3 regions of the Streptomyces sp. NPDC052682 genome follow, and region 3 is predicted to be linked to each of the others. Evidence: riboswitches for the same ligand, from Rfam matches in the RefSeq annotation. Region 3 holds a riboswitch; each other region holds the start of a gene.

What was found. A riboswitch is a leader RNA that binds a small molecule or an ion and turns the genes downstream of it on or off. The one in region 3 is predicted to bind cyclic di-AMP.
Region 1: linked by a shared signal. The riboswitch ahead of AB0K80_RS13465 (LysM peptidoglycan-binding domain-containing M23 family metallopeptidase) and the one ahead of AB0K80_RS23630 (M23 family metallopeptidase) in region 3 are both predicted to bind cyclic di-AMP.
Region 2: linked by a shared signal. The riboswitch ahead of AB0K80_RS18195 (transglycosylase family protein) and the one ahead of AB0K80_RS23630 (M23 family metallopeptidase) in region 3 are both predicted to bind cyclic di-AMP.

The regions. Positions count from the first base shown of each region.
Region 1 is NZ_JBFATS010000007.1:246,294-256,702, forward strand. It holds gene AB0K80_RS13455 (tyrosine-protein phosphatase) at 1-345, opposite strand, end outside; gene AB0K80_RS13460 (alpha-galactosidase) at 513-2,585, shown strand; cyclic di-AMP (ydaO/yuaA leader) riboswitch at 2,896-3,057, shown strand; gene AB0K80_RS13465 (LysM peptidoglycan-binding domain-containing M23 family metallopeptidase) at 3,062-4,000, shown strand; gene AB0K80_RS13470 (DUF6250 domain-containing protein) at 4,202-4,930, shown strand; gene AB0K80_RS13475 (SGNH/GDSL hydrolase family protein) at 5,076-5,861, shown strand; gene AB0K80_RS13480 (MBL fold metallo-hydrolase) at 6,237-7,463, shown strand; gene AB0K80_RS13485 (hemerythrin domain-containing protein) at 7,549-8,226, shown strand; gene AB0K80_RS13490 (ATP-binding protein) at 8,818-10,409, shown strand, end outside.
Region 2 is NZ_JBFATS010000010.1:222,297-232,705, reverse strand. It holds gene AB0K80_RS18225 (cyclopropane-fatty-acyl-phospholipid synthase family protein) at 55-1,347, opposite strand; gene AB0K80_RS18220 (NAD(P)/FAD-dependent oxidoreductase) at 1,743-3,125, opposite strand; gene AB0K80_RS18215 (Ppx/GppA phosphatase family protein) at 3,580-4,521, opposite strand; gene AB0K80_RS18210 (DUF501 domain-containing protein) at 4,518-5,051, opposite strand; gene AB0K80_RS18205 (septum formation initiator family protein) at 5,070-5,546, opposite strand; gene eno (phosphopyruvate hydratase) at 5,665-6,945, opposite strand; gene AB0K80_RS18195 (transglycosylase family protein) at 7,185-7,877, opposite strand; cyclic di-AMP (ydaO/yuaA leader) riboswitch at 7,882-8,050, opposite strand; gene AB0K80_RS18190 (transglycosylase family protein) at 8,238-9,224, opposite strand; gene AB0K80_RS18185 (cytochrome P450) at 9,371-10,409, opposite strand, start outside.
Region 3 is NZ_JBFATS010000015.1:82,284-92,692, reverse strand. It holds gene AB0K80_RS23650 (GTP-binding protein) at 1-145, shown strand, start outside; gene AB0K80_RS23645 (DNA topoisomerase IV subunit A) at 218-2,674, opposite strand; gene AB0K80_RS23640 (pitrilysin family protein) at 2,943-4,337, shown strand; gene AB0K80_RS23635 (pitrilysin family protein) at 4,334-5,722, shown strand; cyclic di-AMP (ydaO/yuaA leader) riboswitch at 5,914-6,077, shown strand; gene AB0K80_RS23630 (M23 family metallopeptidase) at 6,091-6,867, shown strand; gene AB0K80_RS23625 (GntR family transcriptional regulator) at 7,068-7,754, shown strand; gene AB0K80_RS23620 (HPr family phosphocarrier protein) at 7,961-8,242, opposite strand; gene AB0K80_RS23615 (GNAT family N-acetyltransferase) at 8,420-10,409, shown strand, end outside.

The sequences.
Region 1 (10,409 bases), on a different contig from region 3:
GAGGATCGCGCGCAGCTCGTCGATGTCGCCGTCGCGGACCATCTTCCAGAACTCGGCGCCGTCCGCCGGATCGGTGAGCGGCAGGTTCACGTTGCGCACCCCCGGCAGCTCCACGTCCGGGCCCTCGAGCTTCTGGTCGGCCGCGTTGCGGAAGTCGAAGACCGTGTGCAGGCCCAGGGAGGCCAGGAAGGCCGCGTCCTCGGCGGTCGCGTGCGCCAGGTGGCCGCTGCGGAACAGCACCCCGTGCCGCACCCGCCGTCCGTCCACGGTCGGCAGCCCGCCCACATCACGGAAGTTGCGCACTCCTGCCAGCTCGGGTTCGGTCGACGGGACCTGCTGCGTCACGGGGACTCCCTCCCACTCACCCCGCCGCGCGGCTCGCCGGCGGGCACCTTCCGACCATACGACATGGCTGCCAGGGGCAATGAGTTCTTCACAGACGTTGATCCAGGCCCGGTGACCGCTCATGATGTGGGGGTTTGATCGGACCTGTTGGAAGCTGTGAGGGCCTGATGCTGGAGATCTCCGAAAACGCGCGTACCTGGCTTCTGTCCGGGCCCACCAGCAGTTACGCCGTCCACCTCACCGACCGCGACGAGCTGCTGCACCTGTACTGGGGGCCCAGGATCGCGCTGGCCGACGCCGAGGCGCTCGCCGTGCGCCCGCTGCCCGCGTACTGGCCGTTCGAGGCCCCGCTCGACGGGCGCGAGGAGTACCCGGTCGAGGGCGGCCCGCGGTTCGTCCGGCCCGCCCTGTCCGTGCGCACGGCCGAACGGCGCGGCACCCAGTGGACGTACGACGGGCACGAGCGTGCCGACGACGGGGAGCTGCGGCTCCGCTTCCGGGACGGCGGCCTCGCCGTCACGCTGCACTACCGGATGCGGCACGACGTGGTCGAGCGCTGGGTGACCCTCGCCAACGAGGGGCAGGACGTCGAGGTGCTGCGCGCCGACTCCGCCACCTGGACCCTGCCCGACCGCGACGGCTGGCGGCTGTCCCAGCTGCACGGCCGCTGGGGCGCGGAGTCCCGGCTGACCCGCGCCGAGCTGACCTACGGCGAGAAGGTCATCGGCAGCCGGCGCGGCCACACCGGCCACCAGCACCTGCCCTGGGTCGCCCTCGAAACCGACGCCACCGAGGAGCGCGGCGAGGTCTACGGCTGCGCCCTCGGCTGGTCCGGCTCCTGGCGCATCGCCGTCGCCCAGCTCCCGGACGCGCGCGTGCAGATCACCGGCGGCGCCGGGCACGACGACTCGGGCCTGCTGATGCTGCGTACCGGCGAGTCGTACACCACCCCCGTCTTCGCGGGGCTGTGGAGCGACGGGGGCTTCGGCGGGGCCAGCCGCGCCTGGCACGCCTACCAGCGGGCGTACGTCGTCCCGGACGCCGACCGGGACCGGCCGGTGCTGTTCAACTCCTGGGAGGCGACCGAGTTCGACATCTCCGAGGAGCAGCAGCGGGCGCTCGCCGAGCGGGCCGCGGCGATGGGCGTGGAGCTGTTCGTGGTCGACGACGGCTGGTTCGGCGCGCGCACCAGCGACCGGGCCGGGCTCGGTGACTGGACCCCCAACCCCGACCGCTTCCCGCAGGGCCTGAAGCCGCTCGCGGACCATGTGCACGGCCTGGGGATGCAGTTCGGCATCTGGGTCGAGCCGGAGATGGTCAACCCGGACAGCGAGCTGTACCGGGCGCACCCGGACTGGGTGCAGTTCCAGCCGGGCCGCGCGCGTACGGAGTTCCGCAACCAGCTGGTGCTCAACCTGGCCCGCGAGGACGTCCAGGAGTACCTCTGGGACCAGCTCCACGGGCTGCTGTCCAGCGCCCCCATCGACTATGTGAAGTGGGACTTCAACCGCTGCTTCTCGGACGCCGGCTGGCCGGAGGACGCGTATCCGCAGCGGCTGTGGGTGGACCATGTGCGCGCCCTGTACGCCCTGCTGGACCGGCTGCGCGAGGCGCATCCGGGTGTCGCCTTCGAGTCCTGCTCGGGCGGTGGCGGACGGATCGACCTCGGGGTGCTCGGCCGGACGGACCAGGTGTGGACCTCGGACAACACCGACCCGCTCGACCGGCTCGCCATCCAGCACGGCTTCAGCCAGATCCACCCCGCGCGGGTCATGGCGGCCTGGGTCACCGACAGCCCCAACGCCATGCTCAACCACCGGGCGAGCTCGCTGCGCTTCCGGTTCGTCAGCGCCATGGCCGGGGTGCTCGGCGTCGGCGGCGACCTCACGAAGTGGTCGCAGGAGGAGCTCGACGAGGCGCGCGAGTGGGTGACGCTCTACAAGGAGATCCGGCCCGTGGTGCAGCGCGGCGACCTGTACCGGCTGCGCCCGCCGGCGGGCGGGCTGAGCGCCGTGCAGTACGTCCTCGGCGACGACACCGTCGTCCTGGCCTGGCTCCAGGCACAGCACTTCGGCGAGCCGATGCCGGCGCTCCGGCTGCGCGGCCTCGACCCGTCGGCGACGTACGAATGCCTTGAAACGGGCGAAATTCACCGAGGGGCGGTGCTGACGCACCACGGGCTGCGGGTCGGGCTGCGCGGGGACCTGGACGCCACCGTGGTCCGGCTGCGACGGCGATGACCTGATTCGAGTCGACTGTCTGAATAGGCCGCTTCTTCCTGACGTGCCCCGAAAAGGAGTCAGAATGCTCGGGGCACGTGAGCAGCGTCATAATCGTGACGATGTGTGGTTGCCATGTGCACGTAATAAAGGCCCTTTCCAAGGGAATTCGAGGAAAGCAAAAGATCCTTAATCGACCGACGGTCACCACAAAAGGCGGCGGAATTCTCCTGAATCGCCGTCACGGGCAACCGCACGCTTGTCCCCGCGCATCTTGTTCGCTTACGTTCGCCACCGATCCGGACGGACGCCGAATCCTGCCGCCGCCCGGAGCCCGCACACACTGACCCGTGTACGGCAGGAGCGGGGGACCCACAGGCAAGACGCCTGTTCCGGTCTCCGGAACAGGCTTGGGGTTAAGCCGCGCCTCGGCGCGGCCGGGCATCTCCAGTCCGCACCCGACAGCTCACCTCGCAGGCGCCGGAGAGGAATTCGCCATGCCCGCGAAGGGTAAGCACCGCCGTCCCAAGAGCCAGCGTTTCACTCGTTCCCTCGCCGCCGCCGGAACCGGTGGCGCCGCACTCGCCCTTCCGCTGCTGGGCGCCGCCGGCGCCCACGCGGCCACCCCGCAGTCCGCTCCGGACCAGGCCGTCGCGTCCCTTCCGGCGGCGCAGCAGAACGCTGCCGGAAAGAAGGACGGGGGCGTGCGGACGTACACCGTGAAGGCCGGTGACTACCTCGTCAAGATCGCCGAAGAGCAGCACGTCAGCGGTGGCTGGAAGAAGCTCTACGCCGACAACCGCGAGGCCGTCGGCGACGACCCGTCGCTGATCCACCCCGGCCTGAAGCTGTCGATAGGCAAGAAGGCCGCGACGGGCACCGGCAAGCCGGCCGTCCCGGCCAAGCCCAAGACCACGTCGTCGAAGCCGTCGTCCTCCAAGGCGTCGTCCTCGAAGACGTCGGCCGCGAAGCCCGCCGCCGCGAAGACCACCACCGCCGACCGGGCCGTCCAGGCCGCGACCAGCGCCGCCGGCTTCACCGCCCCGGTGACCGGCCCGGTCGGCACCGGCTACAAGGTGGCGGGCAGCATGTGGTCCAGCGGTTACCACACCGGCGTCGACTTCGTCGTCCCGACCGGCACCTCCGTGAAGGCCGTGGGCGCGGGCACGGTCGTCTCCGCCGGCTGGGCCGGCGCGTACGGCAACCAGGTCGTCATCAAGCTGAACGACGGCTACTACGCCCAGTACGCCCACCTGTCCTCGCTCTCGGTGTCGGCCGGCCAGACCGTCACCGCCGGACAGCAGGTCGGCCTGTCGGGCTCCACCGGCAACTCCACGGGTCCGCACCTGCACTTCGAGATCCGCACCACGCCCGACTACGGCTCGGACGTGGACCCGGTCGCCTACCTCCGTACGCACGGCGTCTCCGTGGGCTGACCCGCACGACCACTTGCCTGACACGCCGCCGAAGGCCGGACCCCGATCCCCGGGTCCGGCCTTCGGTGTGTGGGCGCGAACGCCTCGACAGGCGAGGGTGGTTGGGACACAGTGATCGGTGCGACGAGAGCAAGCGCTTTCCGTCCGCTTGCTTTCCGCCCGCTTCCCTTCCTCTCCCTCGACCAGAAGGAGCCGTGTCCCGTGCCGACCACCCGCAGAGCGTTCGCAGCCCTCGCCGCCGGTGCCGCCCTGGGGGCCCTCGCCCCGGCGGGCACCGCGCACGCCGCACCGCACGGACGGCCGCGGCCCCGCCGCCTCCTCGCCCACGACGACTTCTGCCACGGACTGGGCCAGTGGGTCACCGAACTCCAGGACGGCGGCACCGTCTCCGCCTCCCGAGGCGTCCTCGACATCGACGTCCCCAGCGGGGCCACGGTCTGGTTCCGGGAGCGGCTGGAGGGACCGTACGTCCTGGAGTACACCGCCACCGCGGTGTCCGAGGGCGGGCCCAACGACCGCGTCTCGGACCTCAACACCTTCTGGAACGCCACCGACGTCCGCTCCCCGGACGACCTCCTCGCCACACCGCGCGGCGGCGCGCTCGCCGAGTACGACCAGCTGACCTGCTACTACGCCGGCTACGGGGCGAACTACAACACCACCACCCGGCTGCGCCGGTACGTCGGCGAGCCCGGTGTCCGTCCCCTGCTCCTCGACTACACCGAACCCCTGCTGGTGCCGAACCAGCCCAACCGGGTCCGGATCGTCTCCGCCGGGCCGACGGTCCAGTGGTGGAACAACGGCCGGCTCGTCTTCGACTACACCGACCCGCAGCCCTACACGGGCGGCCACTTCGCCTTCCGTACCGTGTGGAGCCACTTGCGGGTCACCGGGTTCCGGGTGTGGCGGCCCAGCCCTCAACACCCCTGACACAGGGCGTATTCCGGACTTGACGAACACTTGGAGAGTGGCTTATCTCACCGCGCGTCAAGCCTTGCCTACGGTCGCGTAGGTCACATTCGAAGGTGAATCATGTCCTGCTGTGGCAGACGATTCGAAGAGTGACAGCAGATCAGTGATCGGGTCGTACGTTGCGGTGGGGGACAGCTTCACCGAGGGCGTCGGCGACCCCGGCCCCGACGGGGCGTTCGTCGGCTGGGCCGACCGGTTCGCGGTGCTGCTCGCGGACCGCCGGCCCGAAGGCGACTTCCAGTACACCAACCTCGCGGTGCGCGGCAGACTGCTCGACCAGATCGTGGCGGAGCAGGTGCCGAGGGCCGTCGAGCTCGCCCCCGACCTGGTCTCGTTCTGCGCGGGCGGCAACGACATCCTCCGCCCCGGCACCGACCCGGACGACGTGGCCGAGCGGTTCGAGCGGGCGGTGGCGGCGCTGGCCGCCGCGGCCGGCACCGTCCTGGTGACGACCGGGTTCGACACCCGGGGCATGCCCGTGCTCAAGCACCTGCGCGGCAAGATCGCCACGTACAACGGGCATGTGCGGGCCATCGCCGACCGGTACGGGTGCCCGGTGCTCGACCTGTGGTCGCTCAGGAGCGTCCAGGACCGCCGGGCCTGGGACGCCGACCGGCTGCACCTGTCGCCCGAGGGGCACACGCGCGTGGCGCTGCGGGCGGGCCAGGTCCTCGGCCTTCAGGTCCCGGCCGACCCGGAACAGCCGTGGCCGCCGCTGCCGCCGCGCGGCACCCTGGAGGTCCGGCGGGACGACGTCCAGTGGGCACGCGAGTACCTGGTGCCGTGGATCGGGCGACGGCTGCGCGGGGAGTCCTCCGGGGACCATGTGACGGCCAAGGGAGCGTTGTCGCCGCACGACATCAAGATGCGGATCGCGGCGGTGGCCTGAGCGCGGGGGCCGGGCTCGCGGCGCCCTTCGTGGGCCGCGGGCCGGTTCCGGTGTGGTCGGTCCTTCTGTGGGCTGCGGGTTCCGGCCCGCCCGGGGGGTCTCGTGCGGGCTGCGGGTTCGGTCCCGGATTGTCGGTGGCTGTTGTGGGCTGCGGCGGTCCCGGGTTTTCGGGGCTTCTGTGCGCCGCGGGCGCTCGGTCTCGGGGTCGGTGCTTCTGCAGCTCGCAGGTCCGGTTCCGGCGCCGTCGGTGACCACCGTGGGTCCGGCCCGGGCGTCAGCGTGGGCGGTGGCTCCCGTCGGTCGCGGGACTGACCCCCGGCCTTGTCGGTGGCCCGACCATAATGGGATGCCTCACCGACTCCACCTGGAGGTACCGTGGCCGGTTTCCGTTCTCTCAGCTCCGGATTCCGCGCGCTGCGGCCCCCGGCCTTCGGTGCGGATCCGAGCGGGGAGCGCATGGCGCGGATCCGTAGATCGCCCCACTTCAAGGACGGCGTCTTCCAGAACCCGGGCGGCCCCGCCCGGACCCGGCCCTCGGCCTCGGGCCGGGAGTTCGCGAAGCTGTACTTCGACAAGGAGGCCCGCGGACGCCGCGCCCCCCAGGGGGCGATGCCGGTCCACGCCACCACGCTCGCCGACCTCGCCAAGCCGCCCGCCAGTGGACTGCGGCTGACCTGGATGGGCCACTCCAGCGTGCTCGCGGAGATCGACGGACAACGCGTCCTGTTCGACCCGGTGTGGGGCGAGCGCTGCTCCCCGTTCCCATTCGCCGGGCCCCGGCGGCTGCACCCGGTGCCCCTGCCGCTGGCCGCGCTCGGCCCCGTCGACGTCGTCGTCATCTCGCACGACCACTACGACCACCTCGACCTGCCCACCATCAAGGCGCTGGCCGGCACGGACACCCTCTTCGCCGTGCCGCTCGGCGTCGGCGCCCACCTGGAGCACTGGGGCGTGTCCGCCGGCCGGCTGCGCGAACTGGACTGGCACGAGACGACCGGGGTCGGCGGTCTCGCCCTGACCGCCGCCCCGGCCCGCCACTTCTGTGGCCGCGGCCTGCGCAACACTCAGCACACCCTGTGGGCCTCCTGGGTCGTCGCCGGGGAAGAGCACCGGATCTACCACAGCGGCGACACCGGCTACTTCGAGGGCTTCAAGGACATCGGCGCCGACCACGGCCCGTTCGACGCCACGATGATCCAGATCGGGGCCTACTCCGACTACTGGCCCGGGAACGACCCGGAGGTCGCGCCGCTGCCCGGCGCCTGGCCGGACATCCACATGAACCCCGCGCAAGGCGTCCAGAGCCACCTCGACCTGCAGCGGGGCCGGCCGGACGGTGCCCTGCTGCCCATCCACTGGGGGACCTTCAACCTCTCCCTGCATCCGTGGGCCGAGCCCGGCGAGTGGACGCTGGCCGCCGCCCGCGCGGTCGGACAGGCCGTCGCCCTCCCCGTTCCGGGCCAGCCCTTCGAGCCCGCCGGAGCGCTGCCCACGCGCCCCTGGTGGCGGGATGTCTCCCGGCCGCTGAACCGCAGGTGGCCCGTCCCGGCCCTGGCTTCCGAAACGTCCCGTGACGACCTCGACCTGGTGGGCGAGGACTGACCACGGACGAGCCGCGTGCGCCCCGCCGCACCGGGGTACCCGGCCTGTCGCCGGCTCATGGCCGGTCTGCCGAAGGGAGAGGTCCATGGCCCGGACCCTGGAAGAGCAGACGGTGCAGCAGCTCGGCGGTCCGCGCAGTGTCCTGGCGCGGCAGCGGCGCGACCACGCCGAGATGGACCGGCTGATGGAGAGGTACCAGGCCCTTCAGGACGGTCCGGAGCGTGAGGCCGTCCTGAAGCAGACGGTCCAGCTGGTCTTCAGCCACGCCTTCGCGGAGGAGACCGTGCTGTGGCCGGCCGTACGGCGCTCGGTCGAGGGCGGCGAGGAGCTAACCTCCCGGGTCGAGGAGGAACACCAGCAGATCAACGATCTCGTCGGCGAGATCGAACGCCTCCGGCCCGGCGATCCCGAGCGCGCGGACAGGGTGCGGCGGGTCTTCGCCCTGATACGGCAGGACATCCGGGACGAGGAGGACCTCGTGCTGCCCCGGCTGCAGGCGGCCCTGCCCACCGGCCGGCTGCGCCGGCTCGGCACGGCATGGGAGACGGTCCGAAGGAGCGCGCCCACGCATCCGCACCCCGTCGTCCCCCGCCGCCCGCCCGGCAACGCGGTCCTGGGCGTCCCGCTGAGTCTGTACGACCGGATGCGCGACGCCGTCGGCATGCGCGTGCCCAGGGCCGTGGTGAGGAAGGTCCTCGCCGGGCTGGCCGGGCTCGTGGTGTCCGTCGCGGTCACGGCGGTGCTGCGGCGCCGGCGGCGCTGAGCGGAACCGGTGCCCTTCGTGCTGCGCCCGCTGGTGGCGTGGGGGGCGCTCGGCCGGTCTGGCGGGGTCCGTCACTGGCCAGGGCGCTACGCAGAGTGAGTATCTGAGGGAAGCGGCGGTGCGGGGTCGAGCGCCTGCCGACCGCCCCGTCGCGCGTGGGATGGGTGCGCCCCGTGGGGCGGGCGGCCGAGGGGTCTCTTCAGCCCGCCCGACTGCCTGTGACCGCTTCTGAGCAGCTCGGATCGATTTCTTCTCCCTCGCGCCTGAGCGTTCCAGGCGTGCGTCGCTCAGGCGTGCGAAGCCTCATACCAGGGCGGGATGCTCTCCGTATGAGTTTGTCAACTGCCCACCGCACATGATGCGCTGGCGACTACCGTGAGTGGCCGTCGAGCAGGGGAGCGGGGTCGGTACGTGCAGGGGCAACGCGGACGAGGCGGTCGGCGCGACGGGGAGGCCGGCGTGGACCCCGCGAGGCACGCCCGCGCCCCGGAGCCCCGGACAGCGCGCGTCCGGCCGCGTGAGCCCGGCCGCACCCCCACGAGCTTCCCCGGCAACGGCAACCAGGCCCGACGGACCCGTACGAGGACACCGATGTCTCACCACCGCGCTCCGGCCGCCCGTGCAGAACGCCGTGAGGGCGGGCGGCACGGACGGCCGGTCATCCGTACCGCTCCCGCGCTGCCCGAGACCCACATACGGCCCCAACTGCTGCGGATCGCCGTGCTGCCGCCCGTCGCGGTCGCCCTCAGCGGCTGCGCGGCCGTGCTGTTCACCGTCCGCTCCACCGGGGCGCGGCCGAGCCACACCCTGTGGGCGGTCCTCGGCGGTGCGGTCTCGGTGACCCTGGCCGGCATCGTCATCGCCGCCGTGGCCGCGAACCGTACCGCCCGGGCCGTGCACGACCGCATCGGCGTCCTGCGCCGCGGCACCGCACGGCGCGAGGCCGACCTGCGCGCCCTGGTGGAGACGCTGCGCCGCGGCGACGGTCCGCCCCAGCAGCGGGAGCCGCGCGACGGCGCGCCCGACGACGCCGACGACTTCGACCTGCTCGCCGCCGACCTGGCCCGCGCGCACGACAGTGCCGTCACGGCCGTCGTCCAGGCGTCCCAGCTGTCCAGCCAGGCGGGCAGCGAGCAGAAGCTCGAGGTGTTCGTCAACCTCGCCCGGCGCCTGCAGTCGCTGGTGCACCGCGAGATCTCCCTCCTCGACGAGCTCGAGAACGAGATGGAGGACCCCGACCTGCTCAAGGGGCTCTTCCACGTCGACCACCTCGCCACCCGGATCCGCCGCCACGCCGAGAACCTCGCCGTGCTCGGCGGGGCCGTCTCCCGGCGGCAGTGGAGCAACCCGGTCTCCATGACCGAGGTGCTGCGCTCGGCCATCGCGGAGGTCGAGCAGTACTCCCGGGTCAAGCTGGTCCCGCCGATCGACGGCGAGCTGCGCGGCCACGCCGTCGCCGACGTGATCCACCTGCTGGCCGAACTCGTCGAGAACGCCACGGTGTTCTCCGCCCCGCACACCCAGGTGCTGCTGCGCGCCAACCTCGTCACCTCCGGGCTCGCCGTCGAGGTCGAGGACCGCGGACTCGGCATGCCCGTCGAGGAACAGGAACGGATGAACGCCCTGCTCGCCGACCCGGACCAGGTGAACGTCGCCCGGCTCCTGGACGACGGACGCATCGGACTGTTCGTGGTCTCCCAACTCGCCCGGCGGCACGGCATCACCGTCCGGTTGCAGACCAACATCTACGGCGGGGTCCAAGCCGTACTCGTCGTACCGCAGGCACTGCTCGGCCCGGCGCCGGGGGCCGCCACCGCCGACGCCGCGACACAGGCGCACGACGGTACGGAAGCGGCGGCCCGACCCGCGGCCGGCGCATCCCGGCAGCAGGCGCCGCACACGCAGGGGCAGGGCGCGCCGCACCCGGCCACCCCGGCGCCCGGGGCTGCCGCCGCCTCCGGGCCGGTGTCGGGGGTGGCCCCCCGGCACGCCGACGAGCCGGTGCTCGCGTACGGCCCCGGCACCGCATCGGAATCGCCCTCCCTGCGGGAAGCCGCACCCGAGTCCGCCCCCGCGCACCACACCGCTGAGGTGCGGGAATCCCGGCCGGGCGGCTCCACCGGCTCACCGTCCCGGCGGCAGCCCGGCAGCCGGACCGACGGCGGAGCACCGCCCCTGCCCGT
Region 2 (10,409 bases), on a different contig from region 3:
CGCGGTGACGGGCCCCCGGTTTCCGGTCGCGGGAACCGGGGGCCCGTCGGCTGTCTAGTTCCAGGTGCGGGAGCGCAGCGGCATGCCGGACTCGCCGGACTCGGGGGTCTTCACGGCCAGGACCTGGTTGACGCCGATGCGGTTGCGTTCGAACGCCAGCGCGGATGCCGCCATGTACAGGCGCCAGACGCGGGCCCGGCCGGGGCTGGTGAGCTGGACGGCCCGGGCCCAGTCGGCCTCCAGGTTGGCCACCCAGCGGCGCAGGGTGAGGCCGTAGTGCTCGCGGATCGACTCCACGTCGCGCACCTCGAAACCGGCGCGTTCCAGCTGGGAGACGGTGGTGCCGATGGGCTGGAGCTCGCCGTCGGGGAAGACGTAGGAGTCGATGAACGCGTCCACCTCGTACGCCGACTCGTCGCGATGCGGGCGGCGGCCGATCTGGTGGTTGAGGAGCCGGCCGCCGGGCCGGAGCAGGTGGTGCAGGTCGGTGGCGTACTCCAGGTACCGTTCGGCGCCGACGTGTTCGGCCATGCCGATGGAGGAGATCGCGTCGTACGGCCCGTCGCGGACATCCCGGTAGTCCTGTACGCGGATCTCGACCTTGTCCGTCAGCCCCTCGTCGGCGACCCGCTTGCGGGCGTAGGCGGCCTGCTCCTGGGAGAGGGTGATGCCGACGACGGTGGTGCCGTGCTCGCGGGCGGCGTGGATGGCCATGGAGCCCCAGCCGCAGCCGACGTCCAGCAGGCGCTGACCCGGCTTCAGGGCGAGTTTGCGGCTGACCAGTTCGAGCTTGTCGCGCTGGGCGGTCTCCAGGGTGCTGTCCGGGGTGGGCCAGTAGGCGCAGGAGTACACCATGGACGGGCCGAGGACGATCTCGTAGAAGTCGTTGCCGACGTCGTAGTGGTGGCTGATGGCGCGTCTGTCGGTGTGCTTGGTGTGCAGGTGGCGGCGGGGGCGGCGGACCTCCTCGGCGGGCGGGGCGGGGGGCAGCGGGGGCCCGGCGAGCTTCACCAGGCCGCGTACGGCGGAGCGCACCTCGGGGTCGCGCAGGGCCTGGGCGAGGGTGCGGGCGTCCTCGCCGCGCTCCCAGATCAGGCCCGAGAGCAGGTCGAGGGCGGTGTAGAGGTCTCCCTCGATGTCGAGGTCGCCGGCGACCCAGGCGCGGGCGAGGCCCAGTTCGCCGGGCTTCCACAGCAGGCGGCGCAGGGCGCGGCGGTTGTGTACGACCAGGGTCGGTGCGGTGGGCGGGCCCGCGAGCGAGCCGTCCCAGGCGCGGATGCGTACGGGGAGCGGGGCTCCCACCATCTGTTCCACGAGGCCCTTCAGCCGCGGCGCGGCGTCTGGCATGGTGCACCACCTCCGTGACAGGTGATCCCGGAATGTCCGACACCCACGTAAACACCTGCGGGGCTGTTCCGCAGTCCCGGCGCGCGTTATGGCTGGGCAAATCCTGAGACCACCGCAACAGCAGCTGAACGACGTGAAAGCGGCGCTGCCATCAGAGCTTGAACACACCCCGGCAGATCCATCCGGCGCCGAGGACCGTACTTCGCGTCGGCGTTGTCAGACGAACTGCGCGACAGCGGTGCGACACCGCTGTCGGGGTGTTGGGGTCCAGACCCCCACTCCGGTGTCCGGGCGAACAGAACCTCGATCAGGCCACCCGCATGCAGAAGCACGCCGAAGGGGCCGCCCGCACCACGGATGGCAGGCGGCCCCTTCGGGCGTTGCAGCGACTGCGGTCAGGAGGCCTTGGCCTTTTCCTCGGTCTTGGGGGCCGCCGCGACGGGGGCCGGCTTCGCGGCCTCGTAGAACTCCTCGCGCGGGGACTCGATGGCGCCCAGGGACACCACCTCGCGCTTGAGGAACATGCCGAGGGTCCAGTCGGCGAAGACGCGGATCTTGCGGTTCCAGGTCGGCATGGCCAGGCCGTGGTAGCCGCGGTGCATGTACCAGGCGAGACGTCCCTTGAGCTTGATCTTCATCTTGCCCATGACGATCATCGCCACGCCCTTGTGCAGGCCGAGGCCCGCCACCGCGCCCTTGTTGGCGTGGCTGTACTCCTTCTGCGGGAAGCCCCGCATGCCGGAGACCACGTTGTCGCCGAGGACCTTGGCCTGGCGCAGCGCGTGCTGGGCGTTCGGCGGGCACCAGGCGTTCTCCACGCCGGCCTTGCGGGCGGCGAGGTCGGGCACCTGGGCGTTGTCGCCCGCGGCCCAGATGTAGTCGGTGCCCTTGACCTGGAGCGTCGGCTCGCAGTCGATGTGGCCGCGGGGGCCGAGCGGGATGCCGAAGCGGGCGAGCGCCGGGTTCGGCTTGACACCGGCGGTCCACACGATCGTGTTGGAGTCGACCTCGAGGCCGTTCTTCAGCACCACGTGGCCGTCGACGCACGACTCCATGGAGGTGTTCAGGTAGACCTCGACACCGCGGCCCTCGAGGTGCTCCTTGCCGTACCGGCCGAGCTTGGGGCCGACCTCGGGCAGGATCTTGTCGGCGGCGTCGACCAGGATGAAGCGCATGTCCTCACGGGACACGTTCTTGTAGTACTTGGCGGCGTCGCGGGCCATGTCCTCGACCTCGCCGATGGTCTCGGCACCGGCGAAACCACCACCGACGAACACGAACGTGAGCGCCTTGCGGCGGATCTCCTCGTCCTGCGTGGAGTCGGCCTTGTCGAGCTGCTCGAGGACGTGGTTGCGCAGGCCGATGGCCTCCTCGATGCCCTTCATGCCGATGCCCTGCTCGGCGAGGCCGGGGATCGGGAAGGTGCGGGAGACCGCGCCCATCGCGATGACCAGGTAGTCGAAGGGCAGCTCGTACGCCTCGCCGACCAGCGGGGCGACGGTGGCGACCTTGCGGTCCTGGTCGATGGACGTGACCCGGCCGGTGAGGACCTCCGCCTTGGGAAGCACGCGCCGCAGCGGGACGACGACGTGACGCGGGGAGATGCTGCCGGCGGCGGCTTCGGGGAGGAAGGGCTGGTAGGTCATGTACGACCGGGGGTCGACGACCGTGACGGTCGCCTCGCCGTAACGCATCTTCTTCAGGATGCGCCGAGCTGCGTACAGGCCTACGTACCCACCGCCTACTACGAGGATCCTGGGACGCTCCGTGGTGCTCATGCCATCGAGTATCCACCCGCCCCAGGGGGGTGGCTCGTGCGCCCCTTCACAAGCTCTTCCAAGGCCTGTGTTACACTCCCGCGCTCACGTGACGCAGGTCATGGCGGCGAACGGGAACCGGGGCGCGGCGCCGGCCGTTGTCAATGCCGCGTGAGCTGCCTCTCTGGGCCGAAGGACCCTCCGTGAGGGGGCCGTTCGGCCTCTTGACGCCCCCGGCCGGGGACCCCCTCCCCGCACCGTTCTGAACGCGTTCAAGGGCCCGTTGACCCCCCGGACGGGTCAACGGGAACGCTTTCGTCGTCCTGCCGGGCCCAATTCCTTGTGAAGAACTTCACGAACTTTTCCGGCGGGGTGGCGCGGACAGGTCCGGGGACCCCCGCCACGCTCGCTCAAACGGGCGTCCGGGCCGCTCAGGCGGGGGCCGGGGCGGGGGTCACACGCAGGCGTCAGACCGTCAGGCGAGGGACCAGGCGATGCCGTCGAGGATGTCGTGTTCGCTCACCACGACCTCCTCCGCGCCGATCCGCTCCATGATCGCCAGCAGTACCAGGGCGCCCGCGCCGATCACGTCGACCCGGCCGGGGTGCATCGACGGGATCGCCGCGCGCTCGGCGTGGGTGGAGTGGAGCAGGCGGTGCGTGATCTCGCGGACCCGGTCGTGGGAGACACGGGAGTGGTGGATGGCCGCCGAGTCGTACGCGGGCAGATCCTGCGCGATCGCCGAGACCGTGGTGACCGAACCGGCCAGGCCCACCAGAGTGCGCGCCTCGCGCAGCGGCACGGTCTGTTCGGCGAGGTCGAGGGCGGCCTCGATGTCGGCCCGCATAGCGGCGATCTGCTCCGGCGACGGCGGGTCGGAGACCACCCCGTCGCGGACCAGGTGCCGCTCGGTCATACGGACGCAGCCGACGTCGACGGATCGGGCGGCACGCACGTGGTCGTCGCCGACGACGAACTCCGTCGAACCGCCGCCGATGTCCACGACCAGGAACGGGCGGTGCAGGTCCGCCCGGCCCGTCAGCTCCCTGGTGGCGCCGGTGAAGGAGAACTCGGCCTCCTGGTCGCCGGTGATGACCTCCGGCTCGACGCCCAGGATGTCCAGCACCCCGCGCACGAACACGTCGCGGTTCTCGGCGTCCCGGGAGGCGGAGGTCGCCACGAAGCGCAGCCGCTGCGCGCCGAGCTCCTTGACGGCCCGGGCGTACTCGCGGCAGGCCGCGAAGGTCCGCTCCAGCGCCTCGGGCGCCAGACGCCCGGTCCGGTCCACGCCCTGGCCGAGCCGGACGATCGTCATACGGCGGTCCAGGTCCACCAGCTCACCGGTGGCCGGGTCCGCGTCGGCGACGAGGAGGCGGATGGAGTTCGTCCCGCAGTCGATGGCGGCGACCCTGCTCACGTGCCGTCCTCCTCGTCCGTGGCGGTCACGCACGGGCCCTTGCGCCACCACTCCGGCAGCATCGCCAGGGCCTCGTCCCCGAGCGGGTTGACGCCGGGGCCGGCGGCGAGGGAGTGGGCGACCAGCACGTGCAGGCACTTCACGCGGTCCGGCATGCCGCCCGCGCTCGGGAAGCCCTGGAGCTCCTCGATCTCGTCGCGGCGCCGGACGTAGTCCTCGTGCGCGGCGCGGTACGCGGCGGCCAGCTCCGGGTCGGAGGCGAGCCGCTGCGTCATCTCCTTCATCACACCGTTGGCCTCCAGCGTGCCGATCGCCGAGGAGGCCCGCGGGCACGTCAGGTAGTACAGCGTCGGGAACGGCGTCCCGTCGGGCAGCCGCGGGGCGGTCTCCACCACGTCCGGCTGCCCGCAGGGGCAGCGGTGCGCGATGGCGCGCAGCCCGCGCGGGGGCCGCCCGAGCTGCTGCTTGAAGGCCTCCACGTCCGCGTCGGTGGGCTCGGTGCGCTCGGTGGTCGGCGGGGGCGTGTCCATATGTGTCTTTCTACGGTCTCACTGGTCGGCGGCGTCGGACTGGTCGACCCCGTCCCAGACATTGGCGTACCAGGGGCGGTTGCCCGCCCCGAGGTCGGCGCGGGACTGCTTGGCCGCGCCCGGGTCGATCACGACGTAGCCGGTCTCGCCGGGCATGACGTAGTGCAGCCGCTTGCGGATCTGCTGCTCGGCGTACGCGTCGTCCTGCCAGCGTGCCTTGAGATCGCGCAGTTGCTCGACCCGCTTGCGGGCCTGCTCCTGCTCACGCTGGACGTCGGCGATCTCGGCGCGCTGGGAGACGTACTGCCGCATCGGGTAGGCGAGCGCCACGATCAGCGAGCACAGCACCAGGGCGAGCAGCGCGGCCCGGCCGGTCAGCCGGGAGCGGCGGGCCTGGCGCCGGGTCTGCGAGCGGTAGACCCGGGCCGCCGTCTGCTCCCCGATCAGCCGGATCCTGGTCGCGGTGGAGAAACGGTCCCGGTCCTTGACCGCCATGGTTCCCCGCCTCCCGTTCAGATGTCTGGCCTGTCATACGCGCGTACGTCCCCGGACACGGTACGGGACCGAGTACGGGGACGTACGTGCGACTGGCTCAGCCTTGACCCGGTGAGGGTCAGCCCTTGAAGCGGGGGAAGGCCGAGCGGCCCGCGTACACCGCGGCGTCGTCGAGGATCTCCTCGATGCGCAGCAGCTGGTTGTACTTGGCGACGCGCTCGGAGCGGGCCGGGGCACCGGTCTTGATCTGGCCGCAGTTGGTGGCGACGGCCAGGTCGGCGATGGTGACGTCCTCGGTCTCGCCGGAGCGGTGCGACATCATGCACTTGTAGCCGTTGCGCTGGGCCAGCTCGACGGCGTCCAGGGTCTCGGTCAGGGAGCCGATCTGGTTGACCTTGACCAGCAGGGCGTTGCCGGCGCCCTCCTCGATGCCGCGCTGGAGGCGCTCGGGGTTGGTGACGAACAGGTCGTCGCCGACGAGCTGGACCTTGTCACCGAGCTTGGCGGTGATGTCCTTCCAGCCCTCCCAGTCCTCCTCGCTCAGCGGGTCCTCGATGGAGACGAGCGGGTAGGCGTCGACGAGCTCGGCGTAGTAGGCGGTCATCTCCTCGGCGGTGCGCTCCTTGCCCTCGAAGACGTAGCGCCCGTCCTTGTGGAACTCGGTGGCGGCCACGTCCAGGGCGAGGGCGATCTGCTCGCCGGGGGTGTAGCCGGCCTCCTTGATCGCCTCGAGGATGAGGTCGAGGGCCTCGCGGTTGGAGCCGAGGTTCGGGGCGAAGCCGCCCTCGTCGCCGAGGCCGGTGGACAGGCCCTTGGACTTCAGGACCTTCTTCAGGGTGTGGTAGACCTCGGCGCCCCAGCGCAGGGCCTCGGAGAAGGACTCCGCGCCGATCGGGGCGATCATGAACTCCTGGATGTCCACGTTGGAGTCGGCGTGCGCGCCGCCGTTCAGGATGTTCATCATCGGCACCGGCAGCAGGTGCGCGTTGGGACCGCCCAGGTAGCGGAAGAGCGGCAGGTCGCTGGCCTCGGAGGCGGCGTGGGCGACGGCGAGCGAGACCCCGAGGATGGCGTTGGCGCCGAGCGAGCCCTTGTTGTCGGTGGCGTCCAGGTCGAACATGGCCTGGTCGATCAGGCGCTGCTCGGTGGCGTCGTAGCCGACCAGCTCCGGGCCGATCTGCTCGATGACGGCGAGGACGGCCTTCTCGACGCCCTTGCCCTGGTAGCGGTTGGGGTCACCGTCGCGGAGCTCGATGGCCTCGAAGGCGCCCGTGGAGGCGCCGGACGGGACGGCGGCACGACCCGTGCTGCCGTCGTCGAGGCCGACCTCGACCTCGACCGTGGGATTGCCTCGGGAGTCCAGGATTTCCCGGGCTACGACGACGTCGATGGACGGCACGAGCATCTCCTTCTTGGGATGTGACGCGGGTTGGCAGTGCCGCGGGGGCTCTGCGAGACGAGCCTAACCGGCCGGGGGCGATCGGCCAGCCGGTCACCCACCCCTTGGACAGAACTGAGCGTAAATTGTTTCCGAACGGAACAAAGGAGCGCCGAGCGCCACAGATGTGCCGCCGGACATGACCCCGCCCCGGCGCGTACGGGGGAACACGCACCGGGGCGGGGAGCAGGGCAGGCCGATCAGCTCAGGTGCAGCTGCTGGCCCGGGTAGATGAGGTTGGCGTCCTCGATGATGTCCTTGTTCAGCTGGTAGAGCTTCTCCCAGCCGCCCTTGACGTCGTGCTGCGCGGCGATCGAGCTCAGGGTGTCGCCCTTGACGACCTTGTACTCGCCGTCGCCCTTCTTGACCTTCTTGCCGGTCGGGGTGGTGACCGTCTTCTGGCTCTGGGTCTTCGGGGTCTGGGTCTGGGCCGGGCGCTCGGTGGAGCGGGAGGCCGTCTGCTGCTCGCTCTGGCGGGTCTCGGTGGAGCCGGAGCTCTGCGCCGAGCCGCCGTTGTACGAGGCGCCGGACAGGTTCTTGCCGCAGACCGGCCAGGCACCCTTGCCCTGGCTCGCGAGGACCTTCTCGGCGATCTGGATCTGCTGGGCCTTGGTGGCCTTGTCGGCGGTGGAGGCGTACTGCGTGCCGCCGTACGCGGCCCAGGTGGAGGCGGAGAACTGCAGACCGCCGTAGTAGCCGTTGCCGGTGTTGATGGACCAGTTGCCGCCGGACTCGCACTGGGCGACGGCGTCCCACTCGGACTCGGTGGCGGCGGAGGCGGTGCCGGCGGCCATCAGCGGCGCGGCCACGGCGGCGCCGGTGACACCGGCCAGGGCGACGGCGCGAACGGCCTTGGACGGACGGCGGTGCTTGCCCTTGCTGGAAAACAGCATGGATGGATCCCCTCACCGACGCCTGCGAGGTGAGCTGTCGGGTTCGGGCCGGTTGAGTTGCCCGGCCGGGTCCCTTGCGGGACTCGGCTTCACCCCTAGCCGGATCCAGCCTCATGTGCTGGGCCCGGCGCCTACCTTGGGTCCCCCGCTCCTGCCCGCGGCGCTTGACGCGACGACTGTTCCCGGGCTGCCACTGGCAGGATTCGGCGTTGCGGCAGCCGGGGCTCGCGGTGGCGAGCGGTCACGACCGTAGCCAGGTGATCCGCGGAATTTCAAAGACGATCAGGGCTTCTGAGATCTATCTCTCATCACGCTTACATGGGACATTAACCGCGAACCGCGAGGGAAACTGCCGCCCTTTCAGGGGTTCTTCTGCCCCGGTTCGACCCCTATGGCAAGCGTCTGACCGGGGAGGATGAGGTCGGGGTCGGCGCCGACGGTGCGCTCGTTGGCCGCGTAGAGCGCGTGCCATCCGCCGCCGAGGTCAAGGGAGTCGGCGATGGACGACAGACTGTCGCCGGTACGCACGGTGTACGAGCCGTCCACCGCGTCCCGCGCGGCCGCGTCCCCGCGCGAGGCGTGCCGTCCCCCCTCCCCGGCCGTACTGCCGGGCGCCGGGGTCTCCTCGGCGCTGGGGCCGCGGTGCCGGCCGGTGCCGGCCGGGGCGGCCTCCGCGTCCGTGCCGGCCAGGGCCGAAGGACCGCCCGCGCGGCTCGAGTTGCCCGAGTCGCCGGAGTGCGAGGTGTCCGCGGAGGAGCCGTCGATGTGCGGCGCGTCGCCCTCCGTGCCTGACGGGGCGTCGGAGGAGGTGGAGGGCGCCGGCGCGTCCGGCGACGCAGAGTCCGGCGACGCCGAGGAACGGAACGACTCGGAAGAGTCGGACAAACCCGATGAGTCTCGCGAGTCGGATGATTCCGCGGCCTTCGGCGAGGAGTCGCCGGCCACGCCCGTGTCGATGTCGGCCGAGGCCGAGTCCTTGTCCAGGCCCGCGAGCAGACCGCAGGTGCGCCAGACGCCGACCCCCTCGTCGGCGAGGACTCTCTCGGCGACGGCTATCTGCTGGTTACGGCTGGCCAGGTCCGGGCTGGCCGCGTAGTCGAGGCCGCCGTGCTTCTCCCAGTCCTCCTGGGACAGTTGCAGGCCGCCGTACAGGCCGTTGCCGCTGTTCTGGCTCCAGGCGCCGCCGGTCTCGCAGTCCGCGACCCGGTCCCAGGTCGTCCCGTCGGCCGCGCTCGCGCCGGTGGCTCCGAGGAGCGGGATCGCGATGGCGGAACCGGTCACTCCGGCCGCGACGAGGAGAGCCGGAGCCTGACGGGGGCGACGGTGACGACCGTTCCCGGAGAGCATACGGAGACCTTTCACGAGACAGCACTGACCCGCGTGGCGGCCGTGACGGGGGCCGCCGCGCTGATGGGTGAACGTATCGGCAGACGATCACCCATCACAAGTTCGTTCCGCGCAGATCACGTGAAGATCACAGTGTTGAGCGTGTGTCACCTTTGCGCAGCGTGCGCCCCTTGCCCCACCGGCGTGAACGCCACCGGCAGGGTGCGCAGTCCCCGCATGATGAGCCCGCCGCGCCAGCGCAGTTCGGACGGGTCCGCCGCGAGCCGCAGGTCGGGGAGGCGGGTGAGGAGGGTGGCGAGCGCGGTCTGGCCCTCCAGGCGGGCGAGCGGGGCGCCGAGGCAGTAGTGGATGCCGTGGCCGTACCCGAGGTGCTGGTTGTCGCGCCGGGACAGGTCCAGCACGTCCGGGTCGGCGAAGCGGTCCGGGTCGCGGTCGGCGGCGGCCAGGACCACGAGGACGGGGTCGCCGGGGGCGATGTCCTGCCCGCCGATGGTCAGCGGCTGGGTGGCGAACCGCCAGGTGGCCAGCTCCACGGGCCCGTCGAAGCGCAGGAGTTCCTCCACACCGGTCTCCAGCAGCTCGCGCTCGCCGGCGGCGAGGGACTTCTGCAGCCGGTCCCGCTGCCCGGGGTGGGTGAGCAGGGCGTAGGTGCCGTTCCCGATGAGGTTGACGGTCGTCTCGAAGCCGGCGAACAGCAGGATGAAGGCCATCGCCGCGGCTTCGTTCTCGGTGAGGTGCTCGCCGTGGTCGGAGGCGCGGATGAGGCCCGAGATGAGGTCCTCACCGGGGGCCGGCTCGGGCGGCAGCGCCGCACGCTTGCGGTGGATGAGGTCGGCGAGGTACCCGCGCATCTTCTTCACCGACCGCGCGACCCCGCCCCTCGGGCCGCCCTGGTGACGGATCATCATCCCCGCCCAGTCCCGGAAGTCGTCCTGGTCCTCGCGCGGGACGCCGAGCAGGTCGCAGATGGCGTGGATGGGCAGCGGGAAGGCGAACTCGTGGATCAGGTCGGCCTCTCCCCGGGCGGCGAACCCGTCGATGAGGCGGTCGGTCAGCTCCTGCACCCGGGGCGCGAACTCGGCGACGCGGCGCGGTGTGAACGCCTTGCTGACCAGCCGCCGCAGCCGGGTGTGGTCCGGCGGGTCGATGTTGAGCAGGTGCGTCATCAACTCGGCCTTGCGCTCC
Region 3 (10,409 bases):
CACCGGTGCCGCGCACGCCGACGAGCACGGCATGTGGGGCGTGCTGCGCTATGTCCGGGACCCCGAGGAGCCGGAGCCCCGGGAGTGGCAGCCCTACGACGACGGACCGGGCGGGCCGGAGGGCCCCGAGGAGCTCCCGGACTGAGCCGGTGCGGAGCTCACCGGCCGGCCCCGGCCGTACGGGCCGGCCCTCCCGGGCCCGGACGCCCGGGTCCGCCTACACCGGCCCCGCCACCGCCGCCACCGTCTTGGGCAGCGACACGCCCGAGCCGTCGCGGCGCGGGTCGATGTCGGGCAGCTCGGCCGGGGTGCCGTTCTTCTGGGCGGCGCGGGCCGGGGCGGGGCCCGCCCAGGCCAGGGACAGGCAGTCCTCGCCCTTCAGGAACCGCTGGCAGCGCACCCCGCCGGTGGCCCGGCCCTTGCGCGGGAACTGGTCGAACGGGGTCAGCTTGGCCGTGGTCTGGACGGAGTCGTCGAGCGTGCCGCGCGAACCGGCGGCGGTGAAGACCACCGCGTCCGAAGCCGGGTCGACCGCCGTGAAGCAGATGACCTTCGCGCCCTCGGAGAGCTTGATGCCCGCCACCCCGCCGGCGGGGCGGCCCTGCGGGCGCACCTGGGAGGCCTGGAAGCGCAGCAGCTGGGCGTCGTCGGTGATGAAGACGAGGTCCTCGTCGCCCGTGCGCAGCTCCACCGCCCCGACGATCCGGTCGCCCTCCTTGAGGGTGATCACCTCCAGCTCGTCCTTGTTCGCCGGGTAGTCGGGCACCACGCGCTTGACCACGCCCTGCTCCGTGCCGAGCGCCAGGCCCGGCGAGGACTCGTCGAGCGTGGTCAGGCAGATGACGTCCTCGTCGTCCTGCAGGGAGACGAACTCCGCCAGCGGGGCGCCGCCCGACAGGTTCGGCGAGGCCATGTCCTCGGGGAGCTGCGGCAGGTCGACCACGTTCAGCCGGAGCAGCCGGCCGGCCGAGGTGACCACGCCCACCTCACCACGGGCCGTGGCCGGCACCGCCGAGACGATCACGTCGTGCTTGACGCGCCTGGCCTTGCCGTCCTCCGGGAACGGCTCGCCGTTGGCCGTGCGCGCCAGCAGACCCGTCGAGGACAGCAGCACCCGGCACGGGTCGTCGGCCACCTGCAGCGGCACCGGAGCGGCGGGGGCGTCCGCCGACTCCAGCAGGACCGTACGGCGGTCCGTGCCGAACTTCTTGGCCACCGCGGCCAGTTCGCTGGAGACCAGCTTGCGCAGCTCCGCGTCCGACTCGAGGATCCGGGTCAGTTCCTCGATCTCCGCGTTCAGCCGCTCCTTCTCCGCCTCCAGCTCGATGCGGTCGTACTTGGTCAGGCGGCGCAGCGGCGTGTCCAGGATGTACTGGGTCTGCACCTCGCTGAGCGAGAAGTGCCCCATCAGGCGCTCCTTGGCCTGCGCGGAGTTCTCGCTGGAGCGGATCAGGCGGATGACCTCGTCGATGTCCAGCAGCGCGGTGAGCAGACCCTCGACCAGGTGCAGCCGGTCGCGCTTCTTGCCGCGGCGGAACTCCGATCGGCGCCGTACGACGTCGAAGCGGTGGTCGAGGTAGACCTCCAGCAGCTCCTTCAGGCCCAGCGTGAGCGGCTGACCGTCCACCAGGGCCACGTTGTTGATGCCGAAGGACTCCTCCATCGGGGTCAGCTTGTACAGCTGCTCCAGGACCGCCTCCGGCACGAAGCCGTTCTTGATCTCGATGACCAGGCGCAGGCCGTGCTGGCGGTCGGTGAGGTCCTTGACGTCGGCGATGCCCTGGAGCTTCTTCGACCCGACCAGGTCCTTGATCTTGGCGATGACCTTCTCCGGGCCGACCGTGAAGGGCAGCTCGGTGACGACGAGACCCTTGCGGCGGGCCGTGACGTTCTCCACGGTGACCGTCGCGCGCATCTTGAACGTGCCGCGGCCCGTCTCGTACGCGTCCCGGATGCCGGACAGGCCGACGATCCGGCCGCCGGTGGGCAGGTCGGGGCCGGGGACGTGCTTCATCAGGGCGTCGAGATCGGCGTTCGGGTACCGGATCAGGTGGCGGGCGGCCGCGATCACCTCGCGCAGGTTGTGCGGCGGCATGTTCGTCGCCATGCCGACCGCGATGCCCGAGGCGCCGTTGACCAGCAGGTTCGGAAAGGCGGCGGGCAGCGCCACCGGCTCGCGCTCCTGGCCGTCGTAGTTGGGCTGGAAGTCGACGGTGTCCTCGTCGATCGACTCCGTCATCAATCCCGTGGCCTCGGCCATCCGGCACTCGGTGTACCGCATGGCCGCCGGCGGGTCGTCGTTGCCCAGCGAGCCGAAGTTGCCGTGCCCGTCGACCAGGGGGACGCGCATGGAGAAGGGCTGGGCCATGCGCACCAGGGCGTCGTAGATCGACGCGTCACCGTGCGGGTGGAGCTTGCCCATGACCTCGCCGACGACCCGGGCGCACTTGACGTAGCCGCGGTCGGGGCGCAGGCCCATCTCGTTCATCTGGTAGACGATCCGGCGGTGCACCGGCTTCAGTCCGTCGCGGGCGTCCGGCAGGGCGCGGGAGTAGATGACCGAGTACGCGTACTCGAGGAAGGAGCCCTGCATCTCGTCGACGACGTCGATGTCGAGGATCTTCTCCTCGTACGCGTCGTCGGGCGGCGGGGTCTTCGTGCTGCGGCGGGCCATCGCTGCCGGCTCCTTGCTGAAGCGGTTGACGGGGATCTGACGCGGACCATTGTGGACCGAGCCACTGACAACGCGGGCCGGGGACCCGGCGTCGCAGCACCGGCCCGGCACTGCCGAAGGCTACGCCCTCGCACGCCGTAACCCTCTTCTCGCTGTCGGCGTACGCCGCCCGGGAACTTCACCGGTGCTCCGCGCGCTTGCATACAGTGACAGGACCGGCAGGAACACGGCGGTGTCGAGGACCGCCTCCGCGATCGAAGGGACGTACATGCCCATGGGTCACACGGCCACCACCCAGGCAGGCTCCGGGGGCCTGACAGCGACCGAGCACCGCCTGGCCAACGGCCTGCGCGTGGTGCTCTCCGAGGACCACCTGACCCCGGTCGCGGCGGTGTGCCTCTGGTACGACGTCGGCTCACGCCACGAAGTCAAGGGGCGTACCGGCCTGGCTCACCTTTTCGAGCACCTGATGTTCCAGGGTTCCGCCCAGGTCAAGGGCAACGGCCACTTCGAGCTCGTCCAGGGCGCGGGCGGCTCGCTGAACGGCACCACCAGCTTCGAGCGGACCAACTACTTCGAGACCATGCCCGCCCACCAGCTGGAGCTCGCCCTCTGGCTGGAGGCCGACCGCATGGGCTCCCTGCTCGCCGCCCTGGACGACGAGTCGATGGAGAACCAGCGGGACGTCGTCAAGAACGAGCGCCGCCAGCGCTACGACAACGTGCCCTACGGCACCGCCTTCGAGAAGCTGACCGCGCTGGTCTACCCGGAGGGCCACCCCTACCACCACACCCCGATCGGGTCGATGGCGGACCTGGACGCGGCCACCCTGGAGGACGCCCGCCAGTTCTTCCGCACCTACTACGCGCCGAACAACGCGGTGCTGTCGGTCGTCGGCGACATCGACCCCGAGCAGACGCTCGCCTGGATCGAGAAGTACTTCGGCTCCATCCCCGCCCACGACGGCAAGCCCGAGCCCCGCGACGGCACGCTGCCCGACACCATCGGCGCGCAGCTGCGCGAGGTCGTCGAGGAGGAGGTCCCGGCCCGCGCCCTGATGGCCGCCTACCGCCTGCCGCACGACGGCACGCGCGCGTGCGACGCGGCCGACCTGGCGCTCACCGTGCTCGGCGGCGGCGAGTCCTCCCGCCTGTACAACCGCCTCGTGCGGCGCGACCGTACGGCGGTGGCGGCCGGGTTCGGACTGCTGCGGCTGGCCGGGGCGCCCTCCATGGGCTGGCTCGACGTGAAGACCTCCGGCGATGTCGAGGTGCCCGTGATCGAGGCCGCCATCGACGAGGAGCTCGCCCGGTTCGCCGAGGAGGGCCCCACCGCGGAGGAGATGGAGCGCGCCCAGGCCCAGCTGGAGCGCGAGTGGCTGGACCGGCTCGGCACGGTCGCCGGCCGCGCCGACGAACTGTGCCGCTACGCCGTGCTGTTCGGCGACCCGCAGCTCGCCCTCACCGCCGTCCAGCGCGTGCTGGAGGTGACGCCCGAGGAGGTCAGGGAGATCGCCCAGGCCCGGCTGCGGCCCGACAACCGCGCGGTGCTGGTCTACGAGCCGACCGCCCCCGAGCACGCCGAGGACGTGGAAGGCACCGAGGACCCGGAGTCCGCGGCGACCGTGGAAGCCACCGACGACAACGAGGAGGCGGCGAAGTGACCGAGCTCGCCACGATGGAGTTCCACCCCCGGCCCCAGGCGGGCGAGCCCAAGCCGTGGGCGTTCCCGGCGCCCGAGCGCGGTGCGCTCGGCAACGGCCTGACGGTGCTGCGCTGCCACCGCCCCGGCCAGCAGGTCGTCGCCGTCGAGGTGCTGCTGGACGCGCCCCTGGACGCCGAGCCCGCGGGCTTGGACGGCGTCGCCACGATCATGGCGCGGGCCTTCTCGGAGGGCACCGACAAGCACTCCGCCGAGGAGTTCGCCGCCGAGCTGGAGCGCTGCGGCGCCACCCTCGACACCCACGCCGACCACCCCGGCGTACGCCTCAGCCTGGAAGTGCCCGCCTCCCGCCTGGCCAAGGCGCTCGGCCTGGTCGCCGACGCCCTGCGGGCACCCGCCTTCGCCGACAGCGAGATCGAGCGGCTGGTGCGCAACCGCCTCGACGAGATCCCGCACGAGCTGGCCAACCCCTCCCGGCGGGCCGCCAAGGAGCTGTCCAAAGAGCTGTTCCCGGCGGGCTCGCGCATGTCGCGGCCGCGCCAGGGCACCGAGGAGACCGTCGCGGCCATCGACGCGGCGGCGGTGCGCGCCTTCTACGAGCGGCACGTGCGCCCCGCCACGGCCACCGCCGTGGTCGTCGGCGACCTCACCGGCATCGACCTGGACGCGCTGCTCGCCGACACGCTCGGCTCCTGGACCGGCTCGCCGGGCGAGCCGCGGCCCGTGCCGCCGGTGACCGCCGACGACACCGGCCGGGTCGTGATCGTGGACCGTCCCGGTGCCGTCCAGACGCAGCTGCTGATCGGCCGCATCGGCCCCGACCGCCACGACCGCGTGTGGCCCGCCCAGGTGCTCGGCACGTACTGCCTCGGCGGCACCCTCACCTCCCGCCTGGACCGCGTGCTGCGTGAGGAGAAGGGCTACACCTACGGGGTGCGGTCGTTCGCCCAGGTCCTGCGGTCCACCGCGGAGGGCACCGGTGCCGCGATGCTCGCCATCAGCGGCTCCGTCGACACCCCGAACACCGGCCCGGCGCTCGACGACCTGTTCAAGGTGCTGCGCACGCTTGCCAAGGACGGGCTCACCGACGCCGAGCGGGACGTGGCCGTGCAGAACCTGGTGGGCGTGGCGCCGCTGAAGTACGAGACGGCCGCGGCCGTCGCGAGCACGCTGGCCGACCAGGTCGAGCAGCACCTGCCCGACGACTACCAGGCCGCGCTGTACCGGCAGCTCGCCGCGACCGGCACCGTGGAGGCCACCGCGGCGGTCGTGAACGCCTTCCCGGTGGACCGTCTGGTGACCGTGCTGGTGGGTGACGCGGCGCAGATCAAGGAGCCTGTGGAGGCCCTCGGTATCGGCCAAGTCAGCGTGGTCGCCGCCGAGTAGCGGCACGCGCGCGTGGAGGCCCTGGTGGCGTGCCTGTCACCAGGGCCCCCTTATGCCCGAATTGGGGCGGAGGTTGCCTGTCTGCCCTGTGGGATGCGCTACAAAAGCCGCGTTCCGTTTGGGGATTGAAACGCGTCCCGTTTAGCTTCGTCCGGGCTGTCCGTCAGGCAGTGCGCCGCACCCGCGGCAGCGGACAGTCATCGCCGAGTCCCCGTACGGCGCGAGCCAGGGGAGCCGGGGACCCACCACGTCCCTGGGGTGAATCGGGCGCCCGCGCACACCGCGAGGGGGCCCGTAGGAGACCTTCCTGCTCCGAACCCGTCAGCTAACCCGGTAGGCGAGAGGGAAGGAAAGGACCAGCACACTTCATGGCGTTCACGCGCGCCGCACGCAAGCCCGCAGGCAAGCACCGTCGTCCCACCCGCATGCAGCGCGGCACCGCCCGCGCGGCGGGCGTCGCGGCCCTCGCCACCACCGGCGTCATCGGCACCGTCGCGGCCCCGGCGTTCGCCGCCGAGCCCGCCCCGCAGCAGACCGGCCTCACCCCGGTCGTCACCCTCGGCGGCTCCGTCGCCGACGAGATCGACGCCCAGGCCGCCGCCCAGCAGCAGGCCGCCGAGGAGGCCGCCGCGCGCAAGAAGGCCGAGGAGGACGCCCGCAAGCGGGCCGCCGAGGCGGCCAAGGAGGCCCGCGATGCCAAGGAGCGCGCCGCCCGCGAGGCCGAGCGCAAGCGTCTGAACACCTTCGTGCCGCCCATCTCCGGCTCGTACGTCTCCACCGGCTACCGGGCCAGCAGCGGCCTGTGGTCCTCCGGCAGCCACACCGGCGTCGACTTCCACGCCGCCACCGGCACCCCCGTCCACGCCGTCGGCGCGGGCACCGTCGTCGAGGCCGGCTGGGGCGGCGCGTACGGCAACCAGGTCGTGATCAAGATGCACGACGGCACCTACACCCAGTACGGGCACCTGTCCTCGATCGGCGTCTCGGTGGGCCAGCAGGTCACCCCCGGGCAGCAGATCGGCCTGTCCGGCGCGACCGGCAACGTCACCGGACCGCACCTGCACTTCGAGGCCCGTACGACCCCGGAGTACGGCTCGGACATCGACCCCGTGGCGTACCTGCGCTCGCACGGCGTGCACGTCTGAGGCGCGCAGGTCCGACCCGCACGGTCCGTACCGCAAGGCCCCGGCTCCCGAGCCGGGGCTTTCGCCGTTTCGCACGCCGTGCTGTCCAAAAAATATCCATGGATTCCGGCCCGCCGTCGGAAATTCCGGCTCATTGCAATAGAGTCACGGAACACACGTCCATCGTCGACGTTTCACGGGGATTAAGGCGGAGGTCGGTCATGCGTATTCCGGCGCACTCGGTGTGTACCGCGATCCGGGACGACATCGTCGCCGGTGTCTACGAGCGCGGCAGCCGGCTCACCGAGGAACTCCTCGCGCGTCGCTACGGCGTCTCCCGCGTCCCCGTCCGCGAGGCCCTGCGCACCCTGGAGGCCGAGGGCTTCGTGGTGACCCGGCGGCACGCGGGCGCGTGCGTGGCGGAGCCCACCGAGCAGGAGGCCGCCGACCTGCTGGAGATGCGCCTGCTCCTGGAACCGCTCGGCGCCTGCCGGGCCGCCCAGCGCCGCACCGAGGCCCATCTGAAGGTGCTGCGCGGCCTGGTGCGGCTGGGGCAGGAGCGCGCCCGCCGGGGCAACAGCGACGACCTGCGCTCCCTCGGCGGCTGGTTCCACGAGACGCTCGCCCAGGCCTGCGGCAGCCCCGCCCTGACGTCGCTGCTGACCCAGCTGCGCCACAAGATCACCTGGATGTACGCGGTGGAGGCGCCGGCCGACCCCGTGGAGACCTGGGCCGAGCACGGGGCGATCGTGGACGCCGTGGCGCGCGGCGACGGGGAGCGCGCGCGGGCGCTCACGGCGCTGCACACCGAGCGCGCCGGCGCCGCGCACCGGCTGCGATTCGCCTCCGGCGGCGACCGTGTGAGGAATTCGCAACGTGCCGTACACACGCCGAGCCTGCGGCATTAACGCGGGAGCCGTATACAAAGAAGGGTTATTCGGCGGGGTTCGTTTTTGCTGCCCTTTTACTGCGCTGCCCTTTTGCCGCACGTCCTTTTGTCAAGCTGTCCTTTTGCCGTGTCGGCCTGTTGCCGTGCCGGTGAATTCCGGTTGCCGGACGTGAAAGAGCCGCGCCGCCCGCAGGCGACGCGGCTCCTCTGTGCCGGCGCGGTGGCTCAGACGGTCTCGGGAAGCTCCTCGAGACCCTCCGAGACCAGCTTGGCCAGCCGGTCCAGGGCGGCGTCCGCGCCCTCGGCGTCGGAGGCGAGGACGATCTCCTCGCCGCCCTGGGCGCCCAGGCCCAGGACGGCCAGCATGGAGGCCGCGTTGACAGGGGTACCGCCTGCCTTGGCGATCGTCACCGGGACGCCTGCGGCCGTGGCGGCTCGGACGAAGATGGAGGCGGGGCGGGCGTGGAGGCCCTCGGCCCAGCCGACGTTGACGCGGCGCTCAGCCATGTGTTGCTGCCCTTCGAGTGTTCAGGGTTGTCTAGACCATTTTTCCACACGTGAAGCACCCCGGCCAGATCCGTGTCCTGACCGGAAGGTGGCGTCCGGGCCGCGGCCTCGGCCCGGAACTGCGCCCTCACAGAGTGCCCCGCGCCGTTGCCGGACGCGAGCCGTACGCTGGGGCCCATGCAGACCTCGTCGGACCGGCACGAGTACCCCGCCCACTGGGAAGCCGACGTGGTGCTGCGCGACGGCGGCACCGCACGCATCCGCCCCATCACCGTTGATGACGCGGACCGTCTGGTCAGCTTCTACGAGCAGGTGTCGGACGAGTCGAAGTACTACCGCTTCTTCGCGCCCTACCCGCGCCTGTCCGCGAAGGACGTCCACCGCTTCACGCACCACGACTTTGTGGACCGGGTGGGACTCGCGGCCACGGTCGGCGGCGAGTTCATCGCCACCGTACGCTACGACCGGATCGGCTCCGACGGAATGCCCGCCTCCGCACCCGCCGACGAGGCCGAGGTCGCCTTCCTCGTCCAGGACGCCCACCAGGGCCGGGGCGTCGCCTCCGCCCTCCTGGAACACATCGCCGCCGTCGCCCGGGAGCGCGGCATCCGCCGCTTCGCCGCCGAGGTGCTGCCCGCCAACACCAAGATGATCAAGGTGTTCACGGACGCCGGGTACACCCAGAAGCGCAGTTTCGAGGACGGCGTGGTCCGCCTGGAGTTCGACCTCGAACCCACCGACCGCTCCCTGGCCGTGCAGTACGCGCGCGAACAGCGCGCCGAGGCACGGTCCGTGCAGCGCCTGCTCGCCCCCGGCTCGGTCGCCGTCGTCGGCACCGGCCGCGCGCCCGGCGGCGTGGGCCGCAGCGTGCTGGACAACCTCCGGGACGCCGGGTTCACCGGCCGGCTGTACGCCGTGAACCGGGCCTTCCCCGGGGACCTCAAGGAGCTCGACGGGGTGCCCGCGCACCGCTCGGTGCGGGACATCGACGGCCCCGTCGACCTCGCGGTCGTCGCCGTCCCGGCCGAGCACGTCCCCCAGGTCGTCACCGAGTGCGGCGAACACGGCGTGCAGGGGCTCGTCGTGGTCTCCGCCGGGTACGCCGAGAGCGGGCCCGAGGGGCGCGAACGGCAGCGCGCCCTGGTGCGGCACGCGCGCGCGTACGGCATGCGGATCATCGGTCCCAACGCCTTCGGGATCATCAACACCTCCCCCCGGGTGCGGCTCAACGCCTCCCTCGCCCCCCAGCTGCCCCGGCCGGGCCGCATCGGCCTGTTCGCCCAGTCCGGCGCCATCGGCATCGCCCTGCTGTCCCGTCTGCACCGCCGCGGCGGAGGGGTAACCGGCGTCACTGGTGTGTCCACCTTCGTCTCCTCCGGCAACCGGGCCGACGTCTCCGGCAACGACCTCCTCCAGTACTGGCACGAGGACCCCGACACCGACGTGGTCCTGATGTACCTGGAGTCCATCGGCAACCCCCGCAAGTTCACCCGCCTCGCCCGGCGCACGGCCGCCGCCAAGCCCCTGGTCGTCGTCCAGGGCGCGCGGCACGGGGCGGCCCCCCAGGGCCACGCCGTACGGGCCACCCGGCTGCCGCACGCCACCGTCTCGGCGCTGCTGCGGCAGGCCGGGGTAATCCGGGTCGACACCATCACCGAGCTCGTCGACGCGGGCCTGCTGCTCGCCCGCCAGCCCCTGCCGGACGGCCCCCGGGTGGCGATCCTCGGCAACTCCGAGTCGCTGGGCCTGCTCACCTACGACGCCTGCCTCGCCGAAGGCCTGCGCCCGCACCGCCCGCTGGACCTGACCACGGCCGCCACCCCGGCCGACTTCCACGCGGCCCTCTCCCGGGCCCTGGCCGACGACACCTGCGACGCGGCGGTCGTCACGGCGATCCCGGCGGTCGGGGAGGGGACGACGGCCGGCGACGCCGCCCTCGCCGAGGCCCTGCGGTCGGCCGCCGCCGCGGTCCCCGCCAAACCGGTCCTGGTGGTCCACGTGGAGCTCGGCGGCCTCGCCGAGGCCCTGTCGGCCGCGGCCAGCACCGCCCCGCAGGCCGTCGTGGCACCCCCCGACCACCCCTTCCGGCCCGGGGAGCGCATGCCCACCGCTGTGCGGCCCCCCGACGGGACCCACCCCATCCCCGCCTACCCCGCCGCCGAACGCG